One region of the Kocuria oceani genome, then DNA from elsewhere that is predicted to be linked to it. Evidence: riboswitches for the same ligand, from Rfam matches in the RefSeq annotation. Region 1 holds a riboswitch; each other region holds the start of a gene.

The links. A riboswitch is a leader RNA that binds a small molecule or an ion and turns the genes downstream of it on or off. The one in region 1 is predicted to bind S-adenosylmethionine.
Region 2: linked by a shared signal. The riboswitch ahead of PU704_RS13105 (O-acetylhomoserine aminocarboxypropyltransferase/cysteine synthase family protein) and the one ahead of PU704_RS01575 (cobalamin-independent methionine synthase II family protein) in region 1 are both predicted to bind S-adenosylmethionine.
Region 3: linked by a shared signal. The riboswitch ahead of PU704_RS11575 (hypothetical protein) and the one ahead of PU704_RS01575 (cobalamin-independent methionine synthase II family protein) in region 1 are both predicted to bind S-adenosylmethionine.
Region 4: linked by a shared signal. The riboswitch ahead of PU704_RS18815 (acyl-CoA dehydrogenase family protein) and the one ahead of PU704_RS01575 (cobalamin-independent methionine synthase II family protein) in region 1 are both predicted to bind S-adenosylmethionine.

What each region holds. Positions count from the first base shown of each region.
Region 1 is NZ_JARAMH010000001.1:315,170-320,911, reverse strand. It holds gene PU704_RS01585 (IclR family transcriptional regulator) at 1-179, shown strand, start outside; gene PU704_RS01580 (3-hydroxybutyrate dehydrogenase) at 196-951, opposite strand; SAM riboswitch class I at 1,124-1,228, shown strand; gene PU704_RS01575 (cobalamin-independent methionine synthase II family protein) at 1,241-2,458, shown strand; gene PU704_RS01570 (cobalamin-independent methionine synthase II family protein) at 2,534-3,751, shown strand; gene PU704_RS01565 (MFS transporter) at 4,005-5,414, shown strand; gene PU704_RS01560 (thiamine pyrophosphate-binding protein) at 5,563-5,742, shown strand, end outside.
Region 2 is NZ_JARAMH010000012.1:21,436-27,177, forward strand. It holds gene PU704_RS13100 (cystathionine gamma-synthase) at 1-389, opposite strand, end outside; gene PU704_RS13105 (O-acetylhomoserine aminocarboxypropyltransferase/cysteine synthase family protein) at 398-1,726, opposite strand; SAM riboswitch class IV at 1,742-1,874, opposite strand; gene PU704_RS13110 (Lrp/AsnC family transcriptional regulator) at 2,012-2,464, opposite strand; gene PU704_RS13115 (thiamine pyrophosphate-dependent enzyme) at 2,706-3,881, shown strand; gene PU704_RS13120 (alpha-ketoacid dehydrogenase subunit beta) at 3,878-4,927, shown strand; gene PU704_RS13125 (dihydrolipoamide acetyltransferase family protein) at 4,930-5,742, shown strand, end outside.
Region 3 is NZ_JARAMH010000009.1:61,980-67,721, forward strand. It holds gene betT (choline BCCT transporter BetT) at 1-1,733, opposite strand, end outside; gene PU704_RS11560 (TetR/AcrR family transcriptional regulator) at 1,911-2,441, shown strand; gene cspE (transcription antiterminator/RNA stability regulator CspE) at 2,678-2,884, shown strand; gene PU704_RS11570 (hypothetical protein) at 3,071-3,256, shown strand; gene PU704_RS11575 (hypothetical protein) at 3,404-3,700, opposite strand; SAM riboswitch class IV at 3,709-3,822, opposite strand; SAM riboswitch class IV at 4,104-4,229, shown strand; gene PU704_RS11580 (hypothetical protein) at 4,243-4,431, shown strand; gene PU704_RS11585 (PIN domain-containing protein) at 4,454-4,837, shown strand; gene PU704_RS11590 (glycosyltransferase family 4 protein) at 4,841-5,742, opposite strand, start outside.
Region 4 is NZ_JARAMH010000030.1:8,849-14,590, reverse strand. It holds gene PU704_RS18825 (thiazole synthase) at 1-567, shown strand, start outside; gene moeB (molybdopterin-synthase adenylyltransferase MoeB) at 564-1,742, shown strand; SAM riboswitch class I at 1,905-1,999, shown strand; gene PU704_RS18815 (acyl-CoA dehydrogenase family protein) at 2,112-3,464, shown strand; gene PU704_RS18810 (MFS transporter) at 3,468-4,985, shown strand; gene PU704_RS18805 (LLM class flavin-dependent oxidoreductase) at 4,982-5,742, shown strand, end outside.

The DNA of each region.
Region 1 (5,742 bases):
TGATCGTGGAGGGCAGCTGGGGCATGGCCGCGGCCGTCTTCGACACGACCGGCGCCCCCGTCTACGCCCTGAGCCTCACCGGGATCGAGCCCCGCTTCGCCGGGGAGCGCCGCGGGCTCCTGGGGCGGGCGCTGCTCACGGAGGCCCACCGGCTCTCCCGGGAGCTCGGCCACCGCTGAGCGGCCCCCGGCCCGCTCAGCGCGCCGTCCAGCCGCCGTCCATCGTGTAGGACGCGCCGGTGACCATGGCGGCGTGCGGTCCGGCCAGCCACGCCACGAGGCTGCCGACGTCCTCGGGCTCCACGAGCTTCTTCACCGGCGTCTCGCCGAGCATGATCCGCTCCACGACCTCGGCCTCGGGGATCCCGTGCACCCTGGCCTGGTCCGCGACCTGCTTCTCCACCAGCGGGGTGCGCACGTAACCGGGGTTGACGCAGTTGCTGGTCACCCCGTGCGCCGCCCCCTCCAGGGCCACGGTCTTGGACAGCCCCTCGAGGCCGTGCTTGGCCGCGACGTAGGCGCTCTTGTAGGGGGAGGCCCGCAGCCCGTGCACGGAGGAGATGTTCACGACCCGCCCCCAGCCCCGCTCGTACATGTGCGGCAGGGCCGCGCGCACCAGCAGGAACGGGCTCTCGAGCATGAGCACGAGGATCCGGTGGAAGTCGGCGGGGTCGAAGTCCTGGATCGGGGCGACCTTCTGGATGCCGGCGTTGTTCACCAGCACGTCCACCTCCAGACTCAGCCCGGCCAGCGCCGCGGTGTCGAGCAGGTCGACGGCCCACGCCCGCCCCTCGAGCTCGTCCGCGACCCGCTGCGCACCGGCCTCGTCGACGTCGGCCACCACCACGTGCGCCCCGGCGCCCGCCAGAGCCCGGGCCGCGGCCAGCCCGATGCCGCTCGCTCCACCGGTCACCAGCGCGGTGCGGCCCTCGAGGCCGTGGTCCTGGAACATGGGGAACCTTCCTTCCGTCCGCCGCGCCCACAGGGTCCGGGGCACCGGTCACCGTCACGGTATGTGATCCGGAGCACGACGGCGAGCAGGGACCCGCGCGTCACACGGCGTCATGCCCGTCACGCGGCTCCCGAATGGCGCAACGTCCCGGCCGTGGGATTGGATGGGGTCGTCACCATCCAGAGCGGCCGAGAGACCTGGCTCGACGACGCCGCAGCAACCCGCACGGACGGCCCCGCGCCCTCCGCCCCGGTGCTACCGCCAGGACCGATGGAAAGGACAGCGCCCCATGCTGCACAGTGCCGACCGCATCCTCACGTCCCACGCCGGGTCCCTCCCCCGGACCCCGGAGCTGCTGCAGGCCAACGAGGCCCGCCTCCCGGGCGCGGCCGGTACCGAGGAGTTCGACCGCCTGCTGCGGGACGCCGTCGTGGACGTCGTGCGCCGCCAGCGCGAGGCCGGCATCGACGTGGTCAACGACGGCGAGTACGGCCACGCGATGACCCACTCGGTGGACTACGGCGCGTGGTGGACCTACTCCTTCGACCGCACGGGCGGGCTCGAGATCGTCGACGACAACGACATCCACGTCCCGAAGCGCTCGGCCCCCGGCAGCGTGGTGCTCACGAGCTTCCTGGACCGGCGGGACCTCGCCGCCTTCCACGACGCCTACACGGACCCCTCCTCCGGCATCCACCTGGCCGACCCCGACCTGCCGCCGCCCGTGTTCCCGGCCGCGACCGGCCCGCTCTCCTACACCGGCCAGGCCGCGGTGGCCTCCGACGTCGCGGGCCTCACCGCCGCGCTGCGGGAGACGGGGGCGGCCGAGGGCTTCGTCGCCGCCCTGTCCCCCGGCTCGGCCGCGCGGATCGGCAACCACCACTACGCGAGCGAGGAGGAGTTCCTCTACGCGTGGGCGGACGTGCTGCGCGAGGAGTACACCGCGATCCTCGACGCCGGCCTGGTGCTGCAGATCGACGACCCCTCCATCGCCGAGTCCTGGGACCAGATCAACCCGGAGCCGGCCGTCGAGGACTACCGGCGCTTCGTCCAGGTACGGGTGGAGGCCCTCAACCACGCCCTGCGCGGCCTGCCCCAGGATCGGATCCGCTTCCACCTGTGCTGGGGCTCCTGGCACGGCCCGCACACCACGGACCTCGAGTTCAGGTACCTGGTGGACCTGCTGCTCTCGATCGACGCGGGCGCCTACTCCTTCGAGGGCGCCAACGCCCGGCACGAGCACGAGTGGAAGGTCTGGGAGGACCACGCCCTGCCCGAGGGCAAGCTGATCCTGCCCGGCGTGGTCTCGCACGCCACCAACGTCGTGGAGCACCCCGAGCTCGTCGCCGACCGGATCGAGCGCTACGCGAGGCTCGTGGGGCGCGAGAACGTCATCGCCTCGACCGACTGCGGCCTGGGCGGGCGGGTGCACCCGCAGATCGCGTGGGCGAAGCTCGAGACGCTCGCCCGCGGCGCCGAGCTCGCCTCGCGCCGGCTCTGGGCCTGAGCGCCCCGCTTCCCCCCGCCCCCGCCACCCTTCCCCGCTGCCCGCCCCCGCCGCCCCACTCCGAGGAGCACCTCCATGACCCTGCAGAACACCGACCGCGTGCAGACCACCCATGTGGGCTCCCTGCCCCGGATCCCCCGCCTCCTGGAGGCCAACCGGCAGCACGCCCAGGGGGCGATCACGTTCGAGCAGCTCACGGACGAGCTCGCCACGGGCGTCGAGGACGTCGTGCGGCGCCAGCGGGAGACCGGCGTGGACGTCGTCAACGACGGCGAGTACGGGCACACGATGTCCAGCGCCGTCGACTACGGGGCCTGGTGGAACTACTCCTTCTCGCGCCTCGGAGGGCTGACGCCCACGGACGAGGACCGGTGGGCGTCCACGGAGCGCCGCCGCTCCTCGCCCGGACACGTGGTGCTCACCAGCTTCCCGGACCGCCGGGACCGGGAGCGGTTCCGGGAGGCGTACGAGGACCCGGCGTCGGGCATCCTCACCGGGCGCTCCTCGACCGCGCAGCCGAAGATCACCGGGCCGCTGACCTACACCGGCCAGGAGGCGGTGGCCTCCGACGTCCGCAACCTCAAGGCCGCCATGGCGGCCACGGGCGCGGAGACCGGGTTCGTCGCCGCGCTGTCCCCCGGCTCCTGCGCGCGCGTGACCAACGAGTACTACCGGACCGACGAGGAGCTCGTGTACGCGTGCGCCGACGCGATGCGGGAGGAGTACCTGGCGATCACCGGCGCCGGGCTGATCGTGCAGATCGACGACCCCTCCATCGCGGAGTCCTGGGACCAGGTCAACCCGGAGCCCACGGTGGAGGACTACTTGGCGTTCACCCGGCTGCGCGTCGAGGCCCTCAACCACGCGCTGCGCGGGATCCCCGAGGAGCAGGTGCGCTTCCACCTGTGCTGGGGCTCCTGGCACGGCCCGCACACCACGGACCTCGAGCTCAAGCACCTCGTGGACCTCATGCTGACCATCGAGGCCGGCGGCTACACCTTCGAGGGCGCCTCCGCCCGCCACGCCCACGAGTGGAAGGTCTGGAAGGAGCACCCGCTGCCCGAGGGCCGGGTGATCATCCCCGGAGTGGTCTCCCACTCCACGAACGTCGTGGAGCACCCCGAGCTCGTCGCGGACCGGATCGAGCAGTTCGCCTCGGTGGTCGGCCGGGAGAACGTCGTCGCCTCGACCGACTGCGGACTGGGCGGACGGCTGCACCCGCAGATCGCCTGGGCCAAGCTGGAGTCCCTCACGGCCGGCGCACGCCTGGCCTCGGAGCGGCTGTACGGCTGAGCGGATCCCGGCCCGGGCCGCAGGAGCACCCGGACGGCAGGCGCATCCACGGCCGTTCGTGCCCGGCCGATTCTCAGCCCCCTCGCCGACGGGCGGGCTCCGTCACAATACCGGCGCGGCATCCGATCGTGGTGCATCCATAGTGACAGGTGTCACTTTCCTCCGTAAGATCTCCTTGAACTACCGAACGTTCGGTTATTAGGCGTTCGGTTCCGCCGAGGACGACCCCGTCCCCGACCACACTGGAGATCCCATGGCGCACGCTGACACCGCCCCGGCAGGGCGGCACGAGATGTCCCACGAGGAGCGCAAGGTCCTCGCGGGCACGCTCGTGGGCACCACCATCGAGTGGTACGACTTCTTCATCTACGCCCAGGCGGCCGCCTTCGTCCTGGCCCCGCTCTTCTTCGAGCCGCTGGAGTCCGCCAACGCCGGCCTCGCCCAGGTCGTCGCCTGGGCCTCGCTGGGCATCAGCTTCCTGTTCCGCCCGCTGGGCGCCGTCGTCGCCGGCCACCTGGGCGACAAGTACGGTCGCAAGATCGTCCTCGTCCTCACCCTGGTGGGGATGGGCGCCGCGACCATGCTGATCGGCCTGCTGCCCACCTACGCCACCATCGGCATCTGGGCCCCGGTCCTGCTCATCCTCTTCCGCGTGATCCAGGGCTTCTCGGCCGGCGGCGAGTGGGGCGGTGCGGCCCTGATGTCCGTGGAGCACGCCCCGCGGCACAAGCGCGGCCTGTTCGGGGCCTACCCGCAGATCGGCGTGCCGATCGGCATGCTGCTGGCCACGGGCTTCATGTTCGCGCTCACCTCGATGATGTCCCCCGAGGACTTCCAGGCCTGGGGCTGGCGCATTCCGTTCCTCTCCTCCGTGGCGCTGATCATCGTGGGCTACCTGATCCGCAAGGCCGTGGACGAGTCCCCGGTGTTCAAGGAGATGCAGCTGCGCAAGAAGGAGTCCTCCGCTCCCCTGGGGCAGCTGTTCAAGAAGAACTCCAAGCAGGTCACCCTCGCGGCGCTGATCTTCGCCGCCAACAACGCCGCCGGCTACCTGGTCATCGCCTTCTTCGCCTCCTACGGCGCCAAGTCCCTGGGCATGGACCGCTCCGCGACCCTGATCGCGTCCCTCATCGGCGGCCTCGGATGGCTCGTGTTCACGATGCTCGGCGGTGCGATGTCGGACAAGGTCGGGCGCGTGCGCACCTTCCAGATCGGCTACGTCGTCATCATCCTGTGGGCGGTGCCCATGTGGTTCCTGCTCGACACCGGGGTCACCTGGATCTTCGCCGCGGCCATCGTGGTCCTCACCCTCGGCCTCGGCCTCTCCTACGGCCCGCAGTCCGCGCTCTACGCCGAGATGTTCCCGGCCCGGGTGCGCTACTCCGGCGTCTCGATCGGCTACGCGCTCGGCTCCATCATCGGCGGCGCCTTCGCCCCGATGATCGCCCAGCTGCTGCTCAACGAGACCGGGATCTCCTGGACCATCGGCGTGTACATCGCCGTCCTGGCGATCATCTCGCTCGTCGCGGTCTCCATGGTGCCCAAGAGCATCCAGGGCATCGACCTGCACGTGCAGGACGTGCACCGGGACTACGTCTCCGAGCACCCCGAGGCCGCCGAGATCCTCGCGTCCGCGGAGTCCGCCGAGAAGCGGCGGGACTGACCGAGCGGCCCCCGGCCGCGCACCGAGCCGCCCGCCGGCACCCCCACGGGTGCCGGCGGGCGGCTCCACCCGTGCAGGACCTCCCCGAGCACATCCCGCCCCCTCACCCCGGGGCTCCGCCCCGAGCCCCGCCGAAAGGACCCCGCCCATGACCACCGACCTCTCGCTGCCCACGGTCTCGACCGCCGTCGCAGAGGTGATCGCCGCGCGCACCGATCACCTGTTCGGGCTGATGGGCAACGGCAACGCCCATCTGATCAGCCACCTCACCTCCGCCGGCTTCGGCTTCACCTCCGCCCGGCACGAGGCCGCCACGGTGACCATGGCC
Region 2 (5,742 bases), on a different contig from region 1:
ACGGGGGTGTGGCCGATCCCCCACGGGGCGAGCACCCGGGTGATCAGCCGGTTGGTGCCGCCGTAGCCGTCGGCGCCGAGCACCACGTGCTCGCCCGGGCGCAGCACCGCCCGCAGCAGCGCGTCCTCGGCGGCGATCCCGGAGGCGAAGGCGAACGCGCGCTCGCCGTGCTCCAGGGCCGCGAGCTGCTCCTCGAAGCCGTTGCGGGTGGGGTTGGAGCCGCGGCTGTACTCGTGGCCGGCGCGCAGGACGTTGATCCCGTCCTGGGCGAAGGTGGAGGTCTGGTAGACCGGCGGGATGACGGCCCCGGTCAGGGGGTCGGGCTGCTGGCCGGCGTGGACGGCGGTGGTGGTGAAGCCGCGGCGGCGGGTGGTGACGGTCTGGCTCATGGTGGGGCTCACTTCCGGAGGGTCGAAACGGTCTCGAGCACGGCGTCGAGGGCCTGGCCGAGGTCGGCCACGAGGTCCTGGGGCGCCTCGAGGCCGATCGAGAGCCGGACGGTGGTCTCGGCGATCCCGCCGGCCCGGCGCTGCTCGGGCGTGAGCCGGCAGTGGGTCATCGCGGCCGGGTGGGCCACGAGGCTGCGGGTGTCGCCGATGTTGGCGACCAGCTTGAACAGTCGCAGCCCGTCGATGAAGGGGCCCACGGCGGCGTCCGGGGCGGCGAGGTCGAAGGAGAACACGGAGCCGGTGCCGCGGGGGAAGTCCCGGGCCGCGATCCCGGCCCCGGGGTCCCCCGGCAGCCCGGGGTGGTGCACGCGCGCGACGGCGGGGTGGCCGGCGAGGAACTCGGCCACGGTCAGCGCCGAGGCCGTGTGCCGGGCCACCCGCAGGTCGAGGGTCTCGGTGCCCTGCAGGATCTGGCTGGCGTTGAACGGGGACAGCGTGGTGCCGAGGTCGTGCACGTACTTGGCCCGGACCAGGTGCAGGTAGGGGCTGGCGCCGGCGCACTTGTCGAGCAGGCTCTGCCCGCCCCAGCGGGCGCGGGCGCGGGTGAACTGGGGCCACCGCGCAGGCTCGGCGGACCAGTCGAACGTCCCGCCGTCCACGACCGCCCCGGCGAGGGCGTTGCCGTGGCCGCCGAGGAACTTGGTGGCCGAGTGCACCACGATGTCCGCGCCCTTCTCCAGCGGCCGGTACAGCGCCGGGGAGGCGAGGGTGTTGTCGACGACGACGGGCACCCGCGCCGCCCGGGCGACGTCGGCGATCCCGGGCAGGTCCGGCAGCGTGGCCAGCGGGTTGCCGATGGACTCGAGCAGGAAGGCCCGGGTGTCGGGGCGCACGGCCGCGGCCCAGGCGCCGGGTGCGGTGGGGTCCACGAAGTCGACCTCGACGCCGTGGTCGGCCAGCGAGTCGGTGAGCAGGTCCACGGTCCCGCCGTAGAGCTTCTCGGAGGCGACCAGGTGCTTGTCCTCCCCCTGGCCCAGCAGGGCCAGCAGGGCCACGGCCACCGCGGACTGCCCGGAGCCGGTGGCCACGGCGCCCGCCCCGCCCTCGAGGTCGCTGATCCGCTGCTCGAGCACGGCGACCGTGGGGTTGCCGGTGCGGGTGTAGGTGAAGCCGGCGCGGGTCTGGGCGAACATCTGCCGGGCGGCCTCGTAGTCCGGGAACTCGAAGGCGGCGCTCTGGTAGATCGGCACCGTGAGGGTGCGCTGCCCGGGGTCGTGGTCGGCGCCGGCGTGGATCTGCCGGGTCGAGAGGTCGTGATCGGTCACGGGGAGGGACATGGCGCGGCTCCTGTGCACGTGCTCTTACCCGCACCGGTCACCCGCTGCGGGGCAGCGGGGATGCAGGCCGCTTCCTCATCCGAACCACCCGATGAGCATGGGGTTGGTGCGCGACCCAGTCGGAGCTTGGCAGTCGCGTCTCGTGAAGCTGGGACCACACTATGCGCGGGGCGGGCCGGCGCCGTTCCGCGACCCAAGATGACGTCCGTGACGGATCGTGACGCCGCTCGTGAGGCCCCCGGTGGCGCCCTCTGTGAGCCCCGGCGCTCCCGGCGCCCCGGCGGGTCACGCCCGGGTGTCGATGTCCTCGAAGATCAGGAACGTCTGGGTGTCCACCACGCCGGGCAGCTGCTGGATGTGCTCGAAGATCACCTGCCGCAGGTGCACCGTGTCCACGGCGCGCACCAGCAGCATGACGTCGAAGTTGCCGCCCACCAGGGCGATGTGGTGCACGGCCGGGATGGCCCGCAGCTGCGCGCACAGCTCCCGCCAGGTGTTCTGCTGGAGCTTCAGCGTCACATAGGCCGAGGCCTGCAGCCCGGCGCGCACCGGGTCGATCACGGTGCTGAAGCGCAGGATCACCCCCTCGTCGCGCAGCCGGTTGATGCGGGCGTAGGCGTGGGCGCGGGAGACGTGCACGGCCGCGGCGATCGCGGTCACCGACTGCCGGGCGTCCCGGGAGAGCTCGGCGAGGATCTTCCGGTCGGTCTCGTCCAGCGGGACGGGGGTCGAGGGCACGGCGGGGCTCCTTCGGGGCGGGACGGGAGGGCGGGCAGCGGTGTCGGACGAATGCGTGTGCGCCACGCCACAGTAAAACATTTCGTCCACGAGGACAGCACCGATGCCCGCAGGATTCTGGACTTTCCCGCACCCCTGGATACGAACCGTCGGTTCTTCTCATACTGGGCGGACAGAACTTCAGCGGCCTTCCTGCCTCCCCGGGTCCGCACCAGGACCGGGGACCGACCGAGGGGACACCATGAGCCAGACCGTCGAGACCCCCGAGGACCCGATCCTCCGGGCCTCCCAGACCTTCGGCATCACGCCGGAGCAGTACATGCTCCCGGCGCGCGGCGAGATCCGGATGGTGGACCCCACCGGCCGGCTGCTGCCGGCCGAGGAGCAGGGCACCGAGCCCGGCCACGAGTACCCGCTGCCCGCGGGGGACGTGCTGCTGGGCGCCTACGAGAAGCTGGTGGTCGGCCGCCGGGTCAACGACCAGAACTCCGCGCTGGTGCGCCAGGGCCGGATGGCCGTCTATCCCTCCAGCCACGGGCAGGAGGCCTGCCAGGTGGCGGCGGCCCTGTGCCTGCGGGAGGGCGACTGGCTGTTCCCCACCTACCGGGACACCGTGGCCGTGATGACCAAGGGCGTGCGGCCCATGGACGTGATGTCGATCTTCCGCGGCGAGTGGCACGGCGGCTACGACCCCCACGAGCACCACGTCGGCATCCAGTCGACCCCGCTGACCACCCAGCTGCTGCACGCGGTGGGCGTGGCCCACGCCGCGAAGCTGCGCGGTGAGGACACCGTGGTCCTGGCCATGTGCGGCGACGGCGCCACGAGCGAGGGCGACTTCCACGAGGCCCTCAACTTCGCCGCCGTGTTCAAGCTGCCGGTCGTGTTCTTCGTGCAGAACAACGGCTACGCGATCTCCGTGCCCCTGTCCCAGCAGTCGGCCGCCCCGAGCCTCGCCCACAAGGCGGTCGGCTACGGCATGGCCGGGGAGCGGGTGGACGGCAACGACCTGGTGGCCCTGCTCGCCACGCTGGGCCGCGCCGTGGACCTGGCGCGCTCGGAGTCCGAGCCCCTCCTCGTGGAGGCCCACACCTACCGCATGCAGGCGCACACCAACGCCGACGACGCGACCCGCTACCGCGACGACGCGGAGGTGCAGGAGTGGATCGCCAAGGACCCCGTGACCCGGATGCGCGCCTACCTGGCCGGGGAGGGACTGCTCGACGACGCGGCCGAGCAGCGCATCGCCGCCGCCGCCGAGGACGTCGCCGCGGCGCTGCGCGACGGCATGAACGCCGACGTGCAGGTCGACCCGCGCGAGCTCTTCCGCCACGTCTACACCGAGCAGACCCCGCAGCTCGACGAGCAGGAGCAGTTCCTCGCCGCCGAGCTCGCCCGAGAGGAGACCGCACAGTGAGCACCCTCCAGGCCCCCGCCCCGTCCGGGCGGACCCCGGCCGTCAAGCCGGCCACCTTCGCCCAGGCGCTCAACACCGCCCTGGCCGACGCCCTGGCCGCCGACGACGCCGTCGTCGTCTTCGGGGAGGACGTCGGGACCCTCGGCGGGGTCTTCCGGATCACCGACGGGCTGACGCAGCGCTTCGGCCGCACCCGCTGCTTCGACACCCCGCTGGCCGAGTCCGGGATCGCCGGGATGGCCGTGGGCATGGCGATGAACCGGATGCGCCCGGTGATCGAGATGCAGTTCGACGCCTTCGCCTATCCGGCGTTCGAGCAGGTCGCCTCGCACATCGCGAAGATGCACAACCGCACCCGCGGCGCCGTGACCCTGCCGATCGTCATCCGCATCCCCTACGCCGGCGGCATCGGCGGCGTGGAGCACCACTGCGACTCCTCCGAGGCCTACTACGCCCACACCCCGGGGCTGAAGGTCTTCACCCCGGCCACCGTCGAGGACGCCTACCTCATGCTCCGCGAGGCGATCGACTCCGACGACCCCGTGGTGTTCTTCGAGCCCAAGAAGCTCTACTGGTCCAAGGCGCCGGTGGACCTGGCCGAGCTGAGGGACCGCTACGAGAACCGGGCCCCGGAGCGCCGGGAGGGCCGCGCCGTCGTCGCCCGCACCGGGCAGGACGCCACGATCCTCACCTACGGGCCGTCCGTGCCCACCGCCCTGGCGGCCGCCGCGGCCGCCGAGGCCGAGGGCCGCTCCCTCGAGGTCGTGGACCTGCGCAGCATCGTCCCGTTCGACGACGAGACCGTCGCCGCGTCGGTGCGCCGCACCGGGCGCGTGGTCGTGGTGGCCGAGGCCCCCGGCTTCGCCTCCGTGGCCGCCGAGATCGTGGCCCGGGTGCAGGAGCGCTGCTTCCACTCGCTGGCCGCGCCGGTGCGGCGCGTGACCGGCTTCGACATCCCGTACCCCTCGCCCAAGCTCGAGGAGTACTACCTGCCCAGCGTCGACCGCATCCTCGACGCCGTGGACGACCTGCAGTGGGAGGACTGACCATGACCGTGAAGACGTTCACCCTGCCGGATCTCGGCGAGGGACTCACCGAGGCCGAGCTCGTGAGCTGGCTGGTCCAGGTGGGCGACACCGTGGCCGTGGACCAGCCCATCGCCGAGGTGGAGACCGCCAAGTCCGCGGTGGAGGTGCCCTGCCCCTTCGCCGGGACCGTGCAGGAGCTGCACGGCGCCTCCGGGCAGACCCTCGACGTGGGCGCGCCGCTGATCTCCGTGAACACCGGGGACACCGCCGGGACCCCCGCCCCGCAGGGCGGCGGACCCCGTGGCGGGCAGTCCTACCGCGAGGAGGAGCGCGCCGGGGCGGACCCTCGCTCCGCGGCCGAGGCGGGCACCGTGGCCTCCGGGGCCTCCGACGACGCCGAGGGCTCCGGCAGCGTGCTCATCGGCTACGGCACCCCGGCCGCGGGATCGGCCGGGCGCCGGCGCCGGCCCAAGCGCGCCGCGGCTCCCGCCGGGGCCTCCGGCCCGCTCGCCGACCGGCTCGGCGACCGGGCCTCCCAGCAGCTCGCCGAGCAGACCGCCGGGCAGGCCGCGGCGTCCGGGGCCGCCCACGACGCGATGGCCTCGGCCCCGCGGCTGGCCCCCACTGTCATCTCCCCGATCGTGCGCAAGCTCGCGAAGGACCGCGGGATCGACATCTCCACCGTGCGCGGCTCCGGGCCCGGCGGGCTGATCCTCCGCCGGGACGTCGTGGCCGCCACCGCCGCCCCGGAGACGGCCGCCGCCCCGACGGCGCCCGCCCCTCCGGAAGCCGCCCCGCCGCAGCCCCTCGCGGCGGAGCCGGCCGACGGGGCG
Region 3 (5,742 bases), on a different contig from region 1:
TGGGCGCAGAACTCCTCGACGACCTCCGCCAGGGCGGGGGCCAGCACCTGCTCCTCGTAGCGGCGCACCGCCCGCGGGCCCGGGAAGGAGCCGATGCGGGTGAGCCGGCGCCGCCACTGGCTGTCGGGTCCCGGGGTGCGGGAGGCCGTCACGGAGCGACGGGTCGCGGAGCGGCCCTCGCGCTGGGAGCGTTCGGCGCGCAGGGCCTTCCAGAACCCGATCATCACGAGGTACATCACGATCGAGAAGGGCAGGCCGATGATCAGGGTGGCTGCCTGCAGGGTCGGCACCCCGCCGACGAGCAGCATCGCCAGGGTCAGCAGGCCGGTGGCCGCGGCCCAGAACACGCGCAGCCACTTGGGCCCGTCCTGGGTGGGGTCCTGGATGGTCGAGGTGAACGTGGACATCACGAGTGCCCCGGAGTCGGCGCTGGTGACGTAGAACAGCAGCCCGGACAGGGTCGCCAGCGCGATGAGCAGCGGCGCGCCGGGGTACTGCTCGAGCAGGGAGTAGAAGGCCCGCTCGGGGGTGTTCATGGCGGCCTGTCCGAACGCGTCGTCGCCGCCGGTGACGATCTCCAGGGCGCTGTTGCCGAAGACCGAGACCAGGATGAGGATGAACACGAACGGCACGGTCAGGGTCGCGACCACGAACTCGCGCAGCGTGCGGCCACGGGAGATCCGGGCCAGGAACAGCCCCACGAACGGCGCCCAGGCGATCCACCAGGCCCAGAAGAACAGGGTCCAGCCGGCCATCCACTCGGCCGCCCCGGTGTAGGCGAAGGTGTCGAGCGCCATGGAGGGCAGCTCGGCCACGTAGTCGCCGAGGTTCTTCACGGTGGCGTCGAGCAGGAAGGACGTGCGCCCGGCGAGCAGCACCCAGGCCACGAGGGCCACGGCCATCAGGACGTTGAGCTCGGAGAGGCGGCGGATGCCCTTGTCCACGCCGGAGACGCAGGAGGCGGTGGCCATGACCACGGCCACGACGATCAGGGCGGTCTGCGCGGCGACGCCCTCCTCGATCCCGAACAGCAGGTACAGGCCGTAGTTGAGCTGGACGACGCCGATGCCCAGGGAGGTCGCCACGCCGAAGATCGTGCCCAGCAGCGCGGCGATGTCGACCGCGTCCCCGGCTCTGCCGTGCACCCGCCTGCCGATCAGCGGGTAGAGGGCCGAGCGGATGCTCAGCGGCATGTTCCACCGGTAGGCGAAGTAGCCGAAGGCCATGCCCATCAGGGCGTACATGGCCCAGCCGATCACGCCGTAGTGGAACAGCGTCCACACCACGGCCATGCGGGTCGCCTCCATGGTCCCGCCCTCGCCGGCCGGGGGACCGTAGTACTGGGTGACCGGCTCGGCCACCGAGAAGAACAGCAGGTCGATCCCGATCCCGGCCGCGAAGAGCATCGCGGTCCAGGTGAACAGGTTGTACTGCGGCCTCGAGTGGTCCGGGCCCATCTTGATGGTGCCCTCGCGCGAGACCGCGACGACCACCACGAAGGCCGTCACCACGGCGGCGGTGAGCACGTAGAACCAGCCCATGTTGGTCGCGATCCAGCCGACCACGGCGCCGATCACCGTGGAGGCCTGCGCGGGGGCCAGGATCGCCCAGAGGGAGAACAGGACGATGCTCACGCCGGAGCCGGCGAAGACGGCGCGGTTGACCTTGGGGTGGGTCCGCGCACCCGGCGGACCCTCGCTCTCGGGGGCGGATGTGGACGGGGCAGCGGTCATGTCGGGTCCTCCTGAGAAGGGTGGTCCGGATCTCGTGGGGTCGCCCGCACACCGGTCCGGGCGGACCGGGCGGGAGCGGGACGTCGTCGTCCCCGCGACGGCCGCTGTTCCGCCTGGACGGGACAGCGGCCTGCGTCACATAGTGTCACCAACCTTCCGGTTGGTAAAGTGGGGTGCATGAACTCCTCCAGCCGCGACCGCATCCTGAGCGGCGCCCTCGAACTCGTGCGCAGCGGCGGCACGGTGTCCCTGGAGTCGACCGCCCGCAGGGTGGGGCTGAGCAAGCCGGGGGTGATGTACCACTTCCGGACCAAGGAGGCGCTCATGTTCGCCCTGGTGGACCGGGTGCTGGACGGCTGGGACGCGGAGATGGCCCGGCGCCTGTCCGCCCCGCCGGAGCAGGTGCCCGCAGAGGAGCGCGTGCGCGCCTACCTGGACTGGTGCCTGTCCGGGGAGGTGGACGAGACCGACCTCGTGATGCTCACCGACCAGCGGCTGCGGGCCAAGCTGAAGAAGCACTGGGTGGAGCGGATCGCCCCCTGGGTGGACCTCCCCGACGACCTGCCCGTCGAGCAGCGCACCCGTCTGCTGGCCGTGCGTCTGCTGGCCGACGGCGTGTGGTTCGCCGACGCCGCCGACGTCTTCCCCCCGGACCCGCAGGAGCGGGCGCGGGTGCGCGCGATCGCCGACGAGCTGCTCGCGGGCTGAGCGGCACGCCGCCGGCCGGAGCCGGCGGCCGCGTCCGGCGCCCCGCACCGGGGTGGCGGGGCGCCGGAACTCGTGTACAGTGGAGCGAAGTTGTTGAGGTTGTCGTTTTTGTATTTCAAGCAGTTCGGCCCATCCGGGTGCAGCAGTTTTTCTGAGAAGACGTTTTCCACGCATCACAACTCTTGTGTTTCTCGAACGTCGGGAAACGTTCATCTCACGAAAGATCAGGTCTCACCATGACTACCGGTATCGTCAAGTGGTTCAACGCTGACAAGGGCTTCGGCTTCATCACCCCCGAGGACGGCTCCAAGGACGTCTTCGCCCACTTCTCCGCGATCAACTCGGGCGGCTTCCGCTCCCTGAACGAGAACGACCGCGTCGAGTTCGAGACCCAGGACGGCCCCAAGGGCCCCCAGGCCGCGAACATCACCGTCATCTCCTGACGTTCTCCTCGAAGGGCTCACGGGCCCGTTGATCGTCCAGAACCGCCGCCGGGCCTGCGCCCGGCGGCGGTTCTGTCGTTCCGCCGGCAACAGCCTGCGGACTCTCGCACGCGGCGCCGGTGGGTGCCGCGCCGCCGGATGTCGTGCCGTCGGATCTCGTGCCGTCGCCGACCGGGAGGAGCTCGCATGACCGGACCCGTCCCGTCCCGTCCGCCGGACGAGGAGGACCCCTTCGTGGTGAACCGCGTCTCCGACGCCGAGCTCGACGTCTTCGTGCCCTTCGAGCTCGAGGTCTGCGAGTGGGAGCTGGACGGCTCCGCCGACGAGGCGGGGGAGGGCTGGGGCTCGGCCGGGGACTACGGCCTGGAGTGAGCCGCCGCGCCGCGGGAGCCGCTCCGCCGAGGGCCACGGCGCCGCACGCGCGACGGCGGCTCCCGGACGTCCGGCGCCGTGGCGCCGACCGCACGACGAAGGCCGCAGCCCATCGGGCTGCGGCCTTCGTCGTGTCCGGCCCGCCGGCTACGCCGACAGCGGGAGGGACGCGGGGTGGAGCTTGAAGAACGGGTGCCGCCCGGTCGCGGCCAGGGCGCCGGGGACGAGGAGCTGGCGGTACTTGGCGCACCATTGCGCGGTGCCCGCCGTGTGCTCGGCCGCGGCGGCGAGGTCGTCGGCCTCCGCGCTGAGGTACTCCTGCACGTCGCCGTCCGTCGAGGTGATCCGGACGAGGTGCAGATCGGGGAGGGCGGTGACGGTGACGTCGACCCATTCCTCCCGCTGATCGGTGGTGGAAGTGATTCTTTCTTCGGACATGGTCATGTTTTCTCCTGACGTTCTTGCGGGCATCCGATGCCGTTGCCCGCCGCTTCGTCATCCGATCCACCCGGGAACATCGGGTTGGCGCACAGCGGGTCGGAGCCCCTCCGCGGTCCCTCCGGAAGGCGGTGCGCCCTCCGTCGAGCACGCGGATGCCGCATCTCGAGAAGCAGATCCAGGCTACCCCGCGCCTCCGACAGACCGGCAAGACGGCCATGACTTGTGTGACCGAACCGTGATGTCGGCCGCAATGTCGGGGGCCGCCCGGGTGCTCGAAGCCCATTCCAGCGCAACGATGTGTCGGCGAGGTGTCGCCGCGGTGACGGGACGGGGAAGGTCGGCTCACACGCCCGGCCACACCGGCCGGGCGGGACCCGGCGGGGAGGATGTGGTTGAATGGGGGCAGCTTCAAGAGATCCGGTCGCCAAGCTCCGACTAGACCGGGCACCAACCCCATGTTCACGGGTGGTTCGGATGACGAAGCGGCTCGCATCGCCGCCGTGGCGGCACCCGCTGCGAGCAAGAGCGCCCGAAGGATCCTGGTCATGTCAGACGCCCTTCCCACCGTCGTCGCCGCCCGCCCGGGTGGGCCCGCCCCCGTTCCCGAGGCTCCGGCCGTGCTCGGCTGCGCGGCGATGAGCATCGACGACTACGCCCGGGTGGTTCAGGCGCGCACGGAGTTCGTGGACTTCCTGCTGGCGCCCGTCCGCGGCCGCCTCGCCGCCGCGGCCTGAGGACCGGCGGAGGATCCACGCCATGGACCTGCTCCTGGACCGCTCCGTGCTGCTCGGGGTGCGCACCCCGGAGCGCGCGCCCGAGCTGACCGCCGCCCTGCGCCGGCACGGCCACCGGCGGCTGTTCCTGTCCGCCCTGGTGCTGGGGGAGCTGCTGTCGGACCGGCCCGACGAGACGCCGTGGACCGAGCAGCTGGAAGCGCGCTTCCCGGACCGTGTGCTCCCCGTGGACGCCGCGGTGAGCCGGGCGTGGGGCGCTCTCGGCGCCGCGGGGACGGCCGACCCGGTGGCCGGTCTGACCGCTGCCACCGCCCTGGTGCACGGGCTGACGGTGCTCAGCGCCGAGCCCGGACGGTACGCCGGCACGGGCGTGCCCGTGCTGGACGCGGTCCCCGCCCGGGGATAGGCCTCAGACGGTCCGGCGGTGGCGCGGGCCGCGGGCGCCCAGGGCCACGGCCCGGTCGTAGTGCTCCAGCAGCTGCCCGACCAGCACGTCCCAGGTCCGGCCCTGCACGGCGGCGTGCGCGGCGGCCCCGAAGGCGGCCCGCTTGGCCTCGTCGCCGAGCAGGTCGGCCACGTGCCCGCGCAGCGCCGCGAGGTCCCCCGGCGGGTAGAGCCAGCCGGTGCGGGAGGAGTCGACGAGGTCCACCGGACCACCCCGGCCCGTGGCCACCACCGGCACCCCCGAGGCCATGGCCTCCTGCACGGTCTGGCAGAAGGTCTCGAACTCGCCCGGGTGCACGAACACGTCGAGGGAGGCCATGATGCGGGCGAGCTCGGCCCCGGAGCGGCGACCCGTGAAGTGCGCGTCCGGCAGGCGGCGCCGCAGCGCCTCCTCCTCCGGCCCGGACCCCACCACGACGAGGCGGGTGCCGGGCAGGTCCGCGACCGCGGCGAGGTCCTCGACCTGCTTCTCCGGGGCGATCCGGCCCACGTAGCCCACGATCCGGCGGCCGCCCGCGACCTCCGCCCGCCACCGCTCGTCGCGGTGCCGCGGGCAGAAGCGGGCGGTGTCCACACCGCGCCGCCACAGGTGCACGTCGCGCACCCCGTGCACGGTGAGCTGCGCCACCGCCGAGGAGGAGGGGGCGAGGGTCAGGGCCGCGGCGTTGTGCATGCTCCGCACGTGCCCCCACAGGAGCTGCTCGAGGAAGGGCGCTCCGTACTTCGCCGCGTAGCCGGGCACGTCCGTCTGGTACACGGCCACGGCCGGCACGCCGAGCTGCTGGGCCGCGAGGATTGCCCGCCGGCCGAGGACGAACGGGGAGGCGACGTGGACGACGTCGGGGCCGAACCGCTCCAGGTGCCGGC
Region 4 (5,742 bases), on a different contig from region 1:
GAGGTCATCGCCGACGAGGACACCCTGCTGCCCGACGTGGTGGAGCTGCTCGACGCCACCGAGCAGCTCGTGGCCCGCGGCTTCCGGGTCTTCGCCTACACCTCCGACGACCCGGCCGTGGCCCGCCGTCTGGAGGACCTCGGCGCGGCCGCCGTGATGCCCCTGGGCGCGCCGATCGGCACCGGGCTGGGGATCCTCAACCCGCACAACATCGAGCTCATCGCCTCCCGTGCCTCGGTGCCCGTGGTCCTCGACGCCGGCATCGGCACCGCCTCCGAGGCCGCGCTCGCCATGGAGCTGGGCTGCGACGCCGTGCTGCTGGCCAGCGCCGTGACCCGGGCCCAGGACCCGGTGGCCATGGCCACCGCGATGCGCCACGCCGTGGCCGCCGGGCGGCTGGCCGCCCGCGCCGGCCGGATCCCGGCCCGCCGGCACGCCCAGGCGTCCTCGCCGATGGCCGGGCGGATCGACACGGACGCGCCCGACGCCGGTCCGTCCGCCGGTGCGTCCGCCGGTCCGGCGGACGTCCCGCGCGGGGACTGGGCGCCCGTGGGGGAGCGCCCGTGAGCGCGCTGCCCCCGCTCGTGGAGCCCGGCCCCGAACTGACCCGTGCGGAGCTCGAGCGCTACGCCCGGCACCTGACCCTGCCCGGGATCGGCCCGCTCGGCCAGCGCCGGCTCGGCAGCGCCCGGGTGCTCGTGGTCGGCGCGGGCGGACTGGGCGCCCCGGCCCTGCAGTACCTCGCCGCGGCCGGCGTGGGGACGCTGGGGATCGTCGACGACGACGTCGTGGCGGTCTCCAACCTGCAGCGCCAGGTGGTGCACCGCACCGCCGACGTCGGCCGGCCCAAGGCGGAGTCCGCCGCGGAGGCCGTGACCGCCCTCAACCCGCTCGTGCGGGTCCGCACCCATCCCTGCCGGCTCACGGCGGACAACGCCGTGCGGATCCTCGGGCAGTACGACCTCGTCCTCGACGGCGCGGACAACTTCGCGACCCGCTACGTGGTCAGCGACGCCGCCGCCCTGACCGGGATCCCCTGCGTGTGGGGCTCCATCCTGCGCTTCGAGGGGCAGGTCAGCGTCTTCTGGGCCGGCCACGGGCCCACCTACCGGGACCTCTACCCCGAGGCGCCGCCGGACGGGGAGGTGCCCAGCTGCGCCGAGGGCGGGGTCTTCGGCATGCTCCCCGCCACCGTGGGCGCGGTGATGGTCACCGAGGCGGTCAAGCTGATCACCGGCACCGGCGAGCCCCTGCTCGGGCGGGTGCTGCTGCACGACGCCCTGGCGATGACCTGGCGCGAGATGCGCCTGGACCCGGACCCGGACGCCGCCCCGGTCACCGCCGTCGCCGAGCCCGTGGCCGTCCGTCCGCCGGCCGGCGGCGCGGAGCCCGCCGAGACGGTCGCGGCGGGCGAGCTGGCCCGGCTGCTGGAGCGGCGGGCGCGCGGAGAGACGGCCTTCGTGCTGGTCGACGTGCGGGAGGACTGGGAACGGCAGCTCCTGGCGATCCCCGGCGCCGTGGCCGTGCCGCTCCAGGAGCTGCTGGACCGGGGGCCGGACGCCCTGCCGCCGGAGGCGCGCGGCGCGGACCTCGTGCTGCACTGCAAGGCCGGCGCCCGCTCGGCGACCGCCCTGGCCGCGCTGCGCCCGTTCTACGCCGGGCGGGAGGAGCGGATCCGCCACCTCGAGGGCGGGGTGCTCGCCTGGGCGGAGCAGGTGGAGCCGGACCGGCCGCGATACTGAGCGGATGCGCGGCGCTCCCCTTCTCCGGCCGGGCGGGGTCCCGCGGCGGATTCCTACACCACCCGGGAGGACATGACCGTCTGTGACGTCAGCATGACATCCGACGACATGCGGCCGTCATCGGGTGGCTCCGCACCCCGGCGGTCTGGTGCGATGTCATCCGTCCCATTCAGAGCGGCCGAGAGATCTGGCTCGACGACGCCGCAGCAACCCGTCCTTCGCAGGGGTCAGGGTGCTAAGGCCAGAACCGATGGAGATCCCGGATCTGCAGTCGCTCCGTGACGTCGGCCCCCGCGCTGCCGCCACCGGGCCCGCCCCTGGCGTGACCGCACGGCCGGCCCTCCTCGGTGCGACCGAGAGGACCACCGCATGACCCGCACCACGGCCGAGAGGACTCCCACCCGTCCCGGCGCCGGCACGGACCCCGCCGGCACGGACCCTGCCGGCACGGACCCTGCCGGCCTGCCGGTGGACTACGCCGGGCTGAAGGAGCGCTTCGGGCCGCTGTTCACGGAGATCGCCGCCGGCTCCCTGGACCGGGACCTCCGCCGCGCGCTGCCCTACGAGGAGGTCGGCCGGCTGGACCGGGCCGGGTTCGGCGCCCTGCGCGTCCCGGCGGCCCACGGCGGTCCCGGGGTCAGCATCGAGGACTTCACCCGGCTGCTGGTCGACCTGGCCGAGGCCGACTCCAACATCGCCCACCTCTACCGCTCCCACGCCGGCTTCGTGGAGTCCCTGCGCTTCCTGCCCCGGGAGCTCCAGGACGTCTGGTATCCGCGGGTGCTGGCCGGGGCCACCGTGGGCAACGCCTCCACGGAGAAGGGCGGCAACGCGCTCGGCACCCTGAACACCGTGCTGCGCCGCACCGCCGAGGGGTGGGAGATCACCGGCCGGAAGTTCTACGCCACCGGCTCCGTCTTCTGCGACTACACCCGCGTCTCGGCCGCCCTCGACGGCCGGGACGGACGCCGCTTCGCCGTCGTCGCCACGGACGCCCAGGGGGTCACCCTCGAGGACGACTGGGACGGCTTCGGGCAGAAGCTCACCGGCACCGGCACCGCGGTCTTCGACCGCGTGCGCGTCCCGGACGACGCCGTGCTGGACCGCGCCGCCGGCAGCGCGGAGGCCGTCCACGAGGCCGCCTTCTTCCAGCTCGTGCTGCTGGCCGTGCTGGCCGGCGTCGCCCGCGCCGCCCGGCGGGACGCCGTGGAGACCATCGCCGGCCGCCGGCGGACCTTCAACACCGGGCTCGGCCTGCCGTTCCGCGAGGACCCGCTGATCCAGGAGGCCACCGGCCGGATCTCCGCCAAGGCCTTCGCCGCCGAGGCCACCGTGCTGCACGCCGCCCGCGCCCTGGACGCCGGGATCGCCGCCGCCGTCACCACCGGCGCCGACCGGCCGGACTTCACCGGCGCCCTCCCGGCGGCGCTGCACGGGTCCGAGATCGCCGTGGAGCACGCCCAGGTCACCGTGCCGGAGCTGGCCCTCGGCGCGGCCCAGGACCTGTTCCTCACCGTGGGCGCCTCCGCCACGTCCACCGCCAAGGGCCTGGACCGGCACTGGCGCAACGCCCAGACCGTGGCCACCCACAACCCGATCGCCTTCCGCGCCCGCGCCCTCGGCGACTACCTCATCAACGGCACCCTGCCGGAGGGCCTGAACGCCATCGGCGACGCCAGGACCGGTGCCGGGACCGACGCCGACCGAACCCCAGGAGCCTGACGCATGTCCACCCCGCCCCCGACCACGATCCCGGCCCCGACCGCGGCCGCCGCGGGACGCACGAGCGTCGTCCACGGCAAGAAGCGCGTCCTGGCCTCGGCCTTCGCCGGCACCACCATCGAGTGGTACGACTTCTACCTCTACGGCACCGCCGCCGCCCTGGTCTTCAACGTCCAGTTCTTCCCCATGGCCACCGAGCTCGGCGGCATCGTCGCCTCCTTCGCCACCCTCGCCGTCGGGGTGATCGCCCGGCCCCTGGGCGGGATCGTCGCCGGCCACCTGGGCGACCGGATCGGCCGCAAGGCCCTGCTGGTGGCCTCCCTGCTGCTCATGGGCGTGGCCTCCACCCTGATCGGCCTGCTGCCGACCTACGAGGTGATCGGCTGGTGGGCCGTCGTCGGGCTCGTCGTCCTGCGCATCCTCCAGGGCCTGTCCGCCGGGGCCGAGTGGGGCGGCTCCGCGCTGCTGAGCGTGGAGCACTCCCCGGCCCGGCACCGCGGGTTCTTCGGCTCCTTCACCCAGATCGGCTCCTCGGCCGGCATGCTGCTGGCCACCGGGGCGTTCTTCGTCGTGCAGCACGTCATGAGCGCGGAGCAGTTCGCCGCCTACGGCTGGCGCATCCCCTTCCTGCTCTCGGCCCTGCTCGTGGCGGTCGGCCTGTGGATCCGCCTCGGCGTGGCCGACGCCCCGGAGTTCCTGGAGCACCGGGCCTCGGGCAACGTGGCCACCGCCCCCCTGCGGGAGCTGCTGCTCCACCACCGCCGCCCGCTGCTGGTCACGATCGGCCTGCGCCTGGCGCAGAACGCCGTCTACTACCTGGTGACGGTGTACATGCTGACCTATCTGCGGGACGTGCGCGGGGACAGCGCCTCCGGCGTGACCGCGGTGATGATCGCCTCCGCCATCGGCCTGTTCACCACCCCCTTCTGGGGCTGGCTGTCCGACCGGGTGGGCCGCAAGGTCGTCTCGGTGACCGCCTACGCGGCGATCGGCGTCTTCGGCTGGGTGCTGTTCGCCTTCCTCGACGCCGGCCCGCTCGCCCTGCTGCCGCTCGTGGTCGTGCTCGGCATCAACCTCGTCCACGACGCGATCTACGGGCCGCAGGCGGCCTGGTTCGCCGAGCAGTTCCCCGTGCACGTGCGGTACTCCGGGGTGAGCTTCGGCTACCAGGTCGGCACGGTCCTGGGCGGGGGGCTGATGCCGATGATCGCCGCCCTGCTGTTCGCCGCCGGCGGGAACACCCCGTGGCTGATCGCCGGGTACCTCTCCGGACTCTCCGTGCTCTCCGTCGTCGCCGCCCTGGCCGCGAAGGACCCCGCCCGCGAGCAGCGCGGCACCGAGCTCACCGACCTGCACGCCGGCTCCGCCCGAGCCGGCTCGACCGGGGCCGTCCCAGCTTCCGACGGCCCCCTCCGGACCGACTCCCCCAGGACCGGATCCGTCCGGGCCGACGGAGCCGCCGATGCCGGGCCCACCACCGGGACCACCGCCGGGACCACCACCGAGAGGACCACCGTATGAGCCGCCCCCTGCTCCTGAACGCCTTCGACATGATGGTGCCCGTGCACCAGTCACCGGGGCTGTGGCGCCACCCGGAGGCCGGCGTCGCGCGATTCGACACGCTCGAGTACTGGACGTCCCTGGCCCGCACCCTGGAGGAGGGCGGCTTCGCCTCGCTGTTCCTGGCGGACGTCCCCGGCATCTACGACGTCTACGGCGGCGGCACCGAGGCCACCGCCCGCGGGGGAGTGCAGTACCCGCTGCTCGACCCGCTCGTCGCGGTGCCGGCGATGGCCGCGGTGACCGAGCGGCTCGGCTTCGGCGTGACCGCCTCGGTGACCTACGAGGCCCCCTACCTGCTCGCCCGCACCTTCGCGACCCTGGACCACTTCACCCGCGGCCGGGTGGCGTGGAACGTGGTGACCTCCTACCAGGACTCCGCCGCCCGGAACCTGGGCATGGACCGGCAGATCCCGCACGACGAGCGCTACGACCGCGCCGACGAGTACATGGAGGTCATGTACAAGCTGCTCGAGGGGTCCTTCGAGCCCGGGGCGGTCCAGGCCGACGCCGACGCCGGGGTCTTCGTGGACCCCGAGCTGGCGCACCCCGTCGGCCACGAGGGCACCTGGTTCTCCGTGCCCGGCCACGCACTGACCCACCCCGGCCCCCAGGGCACCCCGCTGCTGTTCCAGGCCGGCGCCTCCAAGCGCGGCCAGCAGTTCGCCGTCGACCACGCCGAGGCCATCTTCTTCATCGGGAACACCCCGCAGCTCGT